One region of the Dietzia sp. IBK-p2-16D genome, then DNA from elsewhere that is predicted to be linked to it. Evidence: riboswitches for the same ligand, from Rfam matches in the RefSeq annotation. Region 1 holds a riboswitch; the other holds the start of a gene.
The links. A riboswitch is a leader RNA that binds a small molecule or an ion and turns the genes downstream of it on or off. The one in region 1 is predicted to bind cobalamin.

Region 1 (4,383 bases):
GCAGCACATTGACCAGACCCCGCAGCGGGGATCCCGAGGGCCCGGCCGGGATGAACCCGCCGTCCAGGGCGTGCATGACGGCGTCCAACTCGTCGACAGTGGCGGCCAGTCGCGGCACCACCTCGCGGGCGGCGAACTCGAGAACCTGCGCGACCTCGTCGTCGTCGCCCTCCGGCGCGCCGTCACCCGCGCCGCCGTCACCCGCCCCACCCGCGGTGAGGCCCGCGGCGGCGAGAACGTCGTGCACCGCGGCGACGTCCCACTCCCGCGCGTCCATCCCCTCGACCAGCGCCTTGGCGAGCGCCTCGACCCGGTCGACCTCCTCGGTCGGCGCGCCCTCGGCCAGCCCGAGTGCGCGGCGCAGGCCCGGAACCGCCCCGGACTCGCCGCCCCACACCTGCGAGGCCCGCAGGATCGCCAGCACCAGCTTGACGCGCGCCTCGCCCGCGGGCGCCTGGCCCAGGACGTGCAGGCCGTCGCGGATCTGGACGTCCTTGATCTCGCACAGCCAGCCGTCGACGTGGAGGAGGAAGTCGTCGAACTCCTCGTCGTCGGGCCGCTGCTCGAGGCCCAGGTCCTCGTGCATGTGCGCGGACTGCATGAGCGTCCAGATCTGCGCGCGGATGGCCGGGAGCTTGGCCGGGTCCATCGACGCGATGTTCCCGTACTCGTCGAGCAGCTGCTCGAGGCGGGCGATGTCTCCGTACGACTCCGCGCGGGCCATCGGCGGGACCAGGTGGTCGACGATCGTCGCGTGCGCGCGGCGCTTGGCCTGGGCGCCCTCGCCGGGGTCGTTGACGAGGAAGGGGTAGATCAGCGGCAGGTCGGCGATCGCCGCGTCGGTGGCACAGTCCGCCGAGAGCGCGGCGTTCTTGCCCGGCAGCCACTCCAGCGAGCCGTGCTTGCCGATGTGCACCAGCGCATGCGCCCCGAAGCCGCGGGCGAGCCAGCGGTAGGCGGCCAGGTAGTGGTGGGAGGGCGCGAGCTCGGGGTCGTGATAGATAGCGACCGGGTTCTCGCCGAATCCGCGGGGCGGCTGGATGAGCAGGACGACGTTCCCTGCCTGGATGGTGGCCAGCACGATCTCGCCGGCGTCGTTGACGAACAGCTTCCCCGGCGCTGGCCCCCACGCCTCGACCATCTCCGCGCGCAGCGCCTCGGGCAGGTCCGCGGTCCAGCGCAGGTAGTCGTCGGTGGAGATCCGCACGTGACTGTCGGTGAGCTGGGCGCTGGTGAGCCACTCCTCGTCCTGCCCGCCCGCGGCGATGAGCGCGTGGATGAGTGCGTCGCCGGCGGCGGTGTCGTCGGCGAAACCGCCCTCCGCGACGGTGCCATCCGCCCCCGGCTCGGTGAGGTCGAGGCCCGGTCGATCGAGAAAGCGCGCGATGGGGCCGTCGTCCGGGCCCAGGTCGTAGCCCTCGTCGCGCATCCGGCGCAGCAGGCGGATGGTCGAGACCGGGGTGTCCAGACCGACGGCGTTGCCGATGCGGGAGTGCTTGGTCGGATAGGCCGACAGGACCAGCGCGACCTTGCGGTCGGCGGGCGCCACATGGCGCAGCCGCGCGTGGGCCACGGCGATCCCGGCGACGCGAGCGCACCGCTCCGGATCGGCCACGTAGCGGGGTAGGCCGTCGGCGTCGATCTCCTTGAACGAGAACGGCGCAGTGATGATCCGGCCGTCGAACTCGGGGATCGCGATCTGGTTGGCGGAGTCCAGCGGGTTGACGCCGTCGTCTGAGGCAGCCCAGTCCTCGCGGCTCCACGTCAGGCACAGGCCCTGCAGGACGGGAATGTCCAGCGCGGCGATGCGCTCGACGTCCCACGTCTCGTCCTCGCCGCCCGCACTCACCGCGCCGGGCGTGGTGCCGCCGGCAGCGAGAACCGTCACGACCAGCGCATCGAGAGTGCCGAGGGCGTCGAACAGCTCGTCGGGGGCCGAGCGCAGGGAGCCGGCGAAGACCGGCACTCCCACCGCGCCAGCGGCGTCGATCGCGTCGGCCAGCGCGTGGGCGAACCCGGAGTTCCCGCTCACCTCGTGGGCGCGGTAGTAGAGCACGCCCACGCGGGGCAGGCCGGGGGCTTCCGTCGTGTCCGGCCGCGGCGGCATCCCCCACACCGGCACGCTCTCCGGCGGCTCAAAGCCGGCACCGGTGAGCAGCACGGTGTCGGCCAGGAACGCGTGCAGCTGCGCGAGATTGCCCGGGCCGCCCTCGGCGAGATAGCGGTGCGCCTCGGCCGCGATGCCGATCGGGACCGTGGACAGCTCCATCAGGTCGGCGTCGGGGGTCTGCTCCCCACCCAGGACCACCACCGGGACGCCCGCGCCGAGCACGGCGGCGAACCCGGCCTCCCAGGATCGTCGGGAGCCGAGGATGCGGACCACCACCAGGTCGGCGCCGCCGAGCAGTGCGGGCAGATTCGCCTCGACGTCGAGTCGCGACGGGTTGCCGAGCGTGAACGCCGCGCCGGATTCGCGCGCGGAGAGCAGGTCTGTGTCGGAGGTGGACAACAGGGTGATGCGGGGCACGTCGTGCTGTGCCGAGGCGTCATCAGGGGACGCCGAACGCCGGTCGGGGCGCATGTTCTTCTCCAAACCCTCGTGGAACATGTCGCCGTGGCCGGTCTCCTGGCTTCCGCATCAACGCCGCGCGACCGACCTTCCCGGACCGATGAGTCCAGTGGTCTCCGACCCGGGAGGGACGGACGAGGGTGCGCGACTCCGCGACTACAGTGGCGAGGGCCGCGCCGGCTTTTCCTCCGGCTTCCCGAACACCACGGCACCGGGGAGCCTATCCGCCGGCCGCGGCCCCCGGCCGCCCGGCCGCCGCGCGAGGGTCGCGGGAGCCCGGGACGGCCGCCCCGATCAGGGGAAGTCCACCACCGCGAGGTTGAGGGGCAGCTCGTTCATCCGCGGCTCCGGCGAGAGGGTCGCCTCGTCGACGAAGGTGCCGGACAGGAAGTCGTCGGCGTCGGCGATCCGCTGCGGCGGGACCTGCCCGGCGTAGTCGAACCCCTTCAGCTCGTACGGCAGCGAGTCGGCCTCGAGCAGGCTCGGCCCGTCCATGAGCTGGAAGTGCAGGTGCGAGGCGTTGGCGTTGCCGGTGTTCCCGAGCTTGCCCAGCACCTGGCCCTCGGTCACCGTGTCGCCGGGTTTCACCGTGACCGAGCCGGAGATCATGTGTGCGTACATCGCGTACACGCCGTCACCGAGATCGAGCACCACGTGGTTGCCGTCCACGTTCTCGACGGTGAGCTTGGAGGCCAGTTCCGGGTTGCTGGCGGGCAGGACCCCCGGCGCGTTGGCGTCCATCCCGTCGAGGACCGAGACGACGGTGGCGTCGGCGACGGCGAGGATCTCGGCGCCGTAGTCCACGTAGCTCTCGTTGTGGTTCCTGTCGCCGGTATAGAACTCGCCCTGGTCGTTGGTGCGCTTCCAGTCGATCGCGAAGCGCTGGCTGTTGTTGAGCTTGCCGTTGACCGACATCACCGAGCTGCGGTGCGGGAAACCCGGTTCGCAACACCCGTTGAGGGCCACCCAGTTCTCACCCCGCACGGGCGGTGCGATGGCCGGCACGGTGCGGGTGGAGAAGGCGACCGGCGTCGAGAGGTAGTCGATGGGTCCGGGCTCGCCGAAGGCCGGCGAGGCGGCGCCGGTCCCGTAGAGGTGGTGCAGCACCGCGTCCGGGGCCTGGTCGAGCGAGTCGAGGGTGAAGTCGATGAACACGACCCGGCTCTCCTGCGGCGGGATCTGCGCGGTGTCGACGTACCCGGCGGGCAGGTCGCGCAGGCGGTTGCAGTCACCGAAGACGCAGTCCGGGTCCACGAGAGCGGCGGCGGAGAAGCTGGCGATGACCTTGGTGGGATCGGTGCCGTCCACCACGTCGATCTTGTCCACGCTCGTCGGCACCTTGGTGGCGTTGGTGAGCTGCAGGTCGTAGGCCACGTGGTACTTGCCGTCGGTGCCCTTGAACGGCAGCGGCGGGTTGCCGATGGGGGTCATAGTCAGCGCGGTGAACGCGTCCGGCACGGTCACCCCGGCGACGGACCCCGCGGCCGGTGATGCCGTGGTGGTGTTGGCCGCTTCGGCGGCGGCGGGTTCGGTGGCGGCGTCCGACGAGCACCCGGCCGCGACCAGTGCGACTGCGGTGAGGACGGAGGCGAGAAGGGTGGGAACGCGGCGAGGTGTCACGGTGGAGCTCCGTTTCTTCAGTTGTGAAGAAAAAACTTACCATCTGCGATCTGGGAAAAGTACACCCTCGATGGGCTGCCACAATGGCCGCCGTGAGCATCAGCGAACCCACCCGCCGGACCCGTGGCGACCTGTGCCCGGGCGTCCTGCGGCCGTGGCCGGCCTCCGACGGCGCCCTGGTCCGGCTGCGCGTG
Region 2 (4,383 bases), on a different contig from region 1:
CACGACTAGGACTCGGCCGGGCCGGAAGCGGCCCACGAACCACGCCGCCGGAGCAGTCTGTGGGGACGTATCCGGATCGGGAAGGCGGCCCGCTCATGAGCTCACGGAAGTCCGGTCGGATCGCGCGTGCGGTCCTCGCCCTGGGGCTCGCGCCCGTCCTGGTGGCCACGGCCTGCTCGACCGACTCGGGAGGCGCGGATCAGGACGCGGCGCCCACCTCGTCGTCGTCGGCCCCCGCGCCCGACCCCGCGTCCCCGGATCCCGCCGCACGACCCGGCTCCCTCGGCGGTCCCCCGCTGCCCGTCCAGGACGCCGCGCCGTGCGCCCAGACCGGCGGCGGTACGCCGGTGGCACGCCCCGGCGAGGACGCCGGTCCCGCCGGTCCCATCGCGGACAACCCCGAGATCGCGACCGGGTACCGCACCGGGATGACCCCCGTGGCCACCGCGTCGTACTCGGTGTCCACCGCGCACCCCCTGTCCACCCTGGCCGCGTGCGAGGTACTCGCCGACGGGGGCACGGCCGCGGACGCGCTCGTCACCGCCCAGGCCGTGCTGGGGCTGGTCGAACCGCAGTCCTCCGGCCTCGGCGGCGGCGGGTTCCTGCTCTACTACGACCAGGGCACCCGGCAGCTCGAGACCTACGACGGCCGCGAGACGGCGCCCGCGGCCGCCACCGTCGACTACCTGCGCCACATCTCCCCCGAGGACACAGGCGAGCCGCAACCCGACGCCCGCCGCAGCGGACGGTCGATCGGCGTACCCGGCATCCTGCGGCTGCTCGAGTCCGCGCACGACGACCACGGCACCCGCGAGTGGCGGGAGTTGTTCGACCCGGCCGTGGTGCTGGCCGACGACGGGTTCGACATCAGCCCGCGTCTGGCCGCGTCCATCGCCGACGCCGCCGAGGACCTGGCCCGCGACCCCGACGCCGCCGCCTACTTCCTCGAGGGCGGCACCGGGAAACCCGCCGGGACTCGCCTGACGAACCCGGCCTACGCCAAAACCCTCGCAGCAGTGGCCAGCGAGGGCGCCGACGCGTTCTACACGGGCGCGATCGCCGAGGCGATCATCGAGCAGGTCACCACGCAACGCGAGGGCATCACGCCGGGCGCGATGACGCTCGACGACCTCGCCGGCTACCAGGCGACCACCCGCGACCCCGTGTGCAGCCCCTACCGGGACCACGCCGTGTGCGGCATGGGGCCGCCGTCCTCCGGCGGCACCGCGGTCGCAGCGACCATGACGATGCTGGCGGACAAGAACCTCGCCGCGTACCCACCGACCGGAGTCGACGACGACGGAGGCCTGCCCTCGCCGGAGGCGGTGCACCTGGTGACCGAGGCGGAAAGGCTCGCCTACGCCGACCGCGACGTCTACATCGCCGACCCACGCTTCGTCCCGCCGCCCCTCGGCTCGCCGCTGACCCTGCTGCGTCCCGGGTACCTGGCCGGGCGGGCCGAGCTCATCGACCCCGACCGCTCCATGGGCGAGGCCGAGCCCGGCGAGTTCGCCTTCGACGCCCGCGGCGTGTTCACCGGACCCGAGCACGGCACCAGCCACATCAGCATCATCGACGCCGAGGGCAACGCGGCCGCGCTGACCACCACCGTGGAGTCGGCGTTCGGTTCCTTCCAGATGGTGGAGGGATTCCTGCTCAACAACCAGCTCACCGACTTCGCGGCCGAGCCCCGCGACGAGGCCGGGGAGCTGCAGGCCAACCGTGTGCAGCCGGGCAAGCGGCCCCGCTCGTCCATGGCTCCCACGATGGTCTTCGACGGATCTCCTCTCGCCCGCGGCGACCTGCGCGCGGTGGTGGGCTCGCCCGGCGGATCGCGGATCATCCAGTTCGTGGTCAAGACGCTCGTCGGGATGCTCGACTGGGGCCTGGACCCACAACAGGCGGTGGGCGCCCCGTCGTTCGGGGCGAGCAACTCCCCCGAGACGGCGGTGGGCGGGGAGCACCCGGCGGTGGCACGCGACCCGGCGGCGGTGACCGGGCGGCTCACCGAGCTCGGCCACGAGGTCTCCACGGACGACCAATCGTCCGGGCTCTCCGCGATCCTGCGGCAGTCCGACGGCACCCTCGTCGGCGGCGCCGACCCGCGGCGCGAGGGGGTCGTGCTGGGCGGGTGAGCTACCCTCGACAGGTCCGGTCCTGCACCGGACACCGTGGTACACGGCGGAAGTCGGTGTGAATCCGACGCTGTCCCGCAACTGTGATCCCGTCCCCTCGGACGGGCAAGCCAGGTCGGCCGATACCGCGGCGCCGTACGAACTGACCTCGGACGAAGGACGGTTGCGTGCCGCGACGTCCTCGTCGCAGCCGAGCTGCTTTCGTCCTCCGTCTCCCGGAGGATGTCATGCACCACCCATACCGGCGGCCCCGCCGACCCCGCTCACTCCTGCTCGCGGCCCCCCTGGCCGCCGTCACCCTGCTCGTCTCGGCGTGCAGCGGGACCGGCGGCGACGAGCCGGCGTCGGCCGATCAGACCACCGCCGCGGCCGACGATCCGCAGGCGATCGTGTCGCTGGCCCCGGTCACCACCGAGATGCTCTACGCCGTCGGCGCCGGGGACCGGGTCGTGGCGGTCGACGAGCGCTCCGATTTCCCCGCCGGCGCCCCGGTCACCGACCTGTCCGGTTACACGCCCAACCTCGAGGCGATCCTGGGGTACGCACCGGACCTGGTGGTGCTCACCGACGACAACGGCGACATCGTGGCCGGGCTGGAACGCTCCGGCGTCGAGGTGCTCCAGCTGCCGGCCGCGCAGACCCTCGACGACACCTACGCGCAGCTCGAACAGGTCGGCGCCGCCACCGGGCACATCGGCGAGGCCGCGGAGCTGGTGTCACGGATGCAGGTCGAGATCGACGAGATCGTCGCCTCCGTGCCGGAGCGCGAGACCCCGCTGACGTACTTCCACGAGCTCGACGACACCTACTACACGGTCACCGACGCCACCTACGTCGGCGAGGTGTACTCCCTGCTGGGCCTGACCTCGGTCGCCACCGGTGACGACCCGTACCCCCAGCTGTCGGAGGAGCTCATCCTCGAGGCCGACCCCGACCTGGTGTTCCTCGCCGACGGCCAGTGCTGCGGCATCACCCCGGAGGTCGTCGCCGAGCGGCCGGGGTGGGACGGGTTGACGGCCGTACGCGAGGGACGCGTCCACGTGGTCGACGAGGACCTGTCCAGCCGGTGGGGCCCGCGCATCGTGGACTTCATGCGCGAGGTCGCGGCGATCGTCTCGGCGGTGCCCGACGCCGCACCGGCCACGCCGGACACCGCGGGGGCGGCCGAGAGCCAGCCCACCTCATGACCCGCCCGTCGCCTCGCCACGCCCTGGTGCTCGGCGGGGCGACGCTGCTGCTGGGGGCCGCGGTCCTGCTGGGCACCCTCATCGGCCCGGCGGGGCTCACCCCGGGCGGCGTGGTGCTCGAGCTCGTCGGCCGATTGCCGCTGGTCGAGGTCGACTCCGGGTTCACCGAGCGGCAGCAGGTCATCCTGTGGGAGATCCGTATCCCGCGGGTGGTGCTGGGGGCGGTCGTCGGCGCGATGCTGGCGATCGCCGGGGCCACCTACCAGGGCGTCTTCCGCAACCCGCTCGCCGACCCGTACCTGCTGGGTGTGTCCAGCGGGGCGGGCCTGGGCGCGACCCTGGCGATCGTCGTGGGCGGTGCGATGGGATCGGCGATGGTGCCGCCCGCCGCGTTCGCCGGCGGCATGATCGCCGTACTGGCCACCTACACGCTGGGCCGCAGCGTCGGCGGCGGACGCAGCGAGGTCGTCATCATCCTCGCCGGCGTCGCGGTGGCCGCGTTCGCCAGCGCCGTCCAGACGTTCTTCATGCAGCGCCACGACGAGACCCTCCGCCAGGTGTACTCGTGGATGCTCGGCCGCCTCACGACCAGCGGTTGGTCCGACGTGCAGACGGTGCTGCCGTACGTGATCGTCTCGGTGGCGGTGATCGCCCTGTTCCGGCGCACCCTCGACGTCATGGCGGTCGGCGACACCGAGGCCGCGACGCTGGGGATCGCCCCGGCGCGCGTGCGGTTGGTCCTCATCAGCGTGGCCACGCTCGGCACCGCGGCGGTGGTGTCGGTGTCCGGTCTGATCGGGTTCGTGGGCATCGTCATCCCCCACGCGGTGCGCATGCTCATCGGGCCGGGTCACCGGCTACTCCTGCCGGTATCGTTGCTGGTCGGGGCCACGTTCCTCATCCTCGCCGACGTCGTCGCCCGGACCGCGATGAGCCCGGCCGAGCTGCCCATCGGCGTGGTGACGGCGGCGATCGGCGCCCCGTTCTTCCTCCTGGTCCTGCGTCGCAGCCGGGGGCACATATGAGCGCCACACCGTCCGCTGGGTCCGCAGGGTCCGCAG

Region 2: another riboswitch for cobalamin. It lies ahead of AC3DE3_RS05760 (ABC transporter substrate-binding protein); the one in region 1 lies ahead of cobN (cobaltochelatase subunit CobN).

What each region holds. Positions count from the first base shown of each region.
Region 1 is NZ_JBYMTL010000006.1:27,871-32,253, reverse strand. It holds gene cobN (cobaltochelatase subunit CobN) at 1-2,581, opposite strand, end outside; cobalamin riboswitch at 2,600-2,792, opposite strand; gene AC3DE3_RS13050 (M23 family metallopeptidase) at 2,864-4,189, opposite strand; gene AC3DE3_RS13045 (nitrite reductase) at 4,282-4,383, shown strand, end outside.
Region 2 is NZ_JBYMTL010000002.1:304,414-308,796, reverse strand. It holds gene ggt (gamma-glutamyltransferase) at 96-2,135, shown strand; cobalamin riboswitch at 2,136-2,273, shown strand; gene AC3DE3_RS05760 (ABC transporter substrate-binding protein) at 2,363-3,322, shown strand; gene AC3DE3_RS05755 (FecCD family ABC transporter permease) at 3,319-4,347, shown strand; gene AC3DE3_RS05750 (ABC transporter ATP-binding protein) at 4,344-4,383, shown strand, end outside.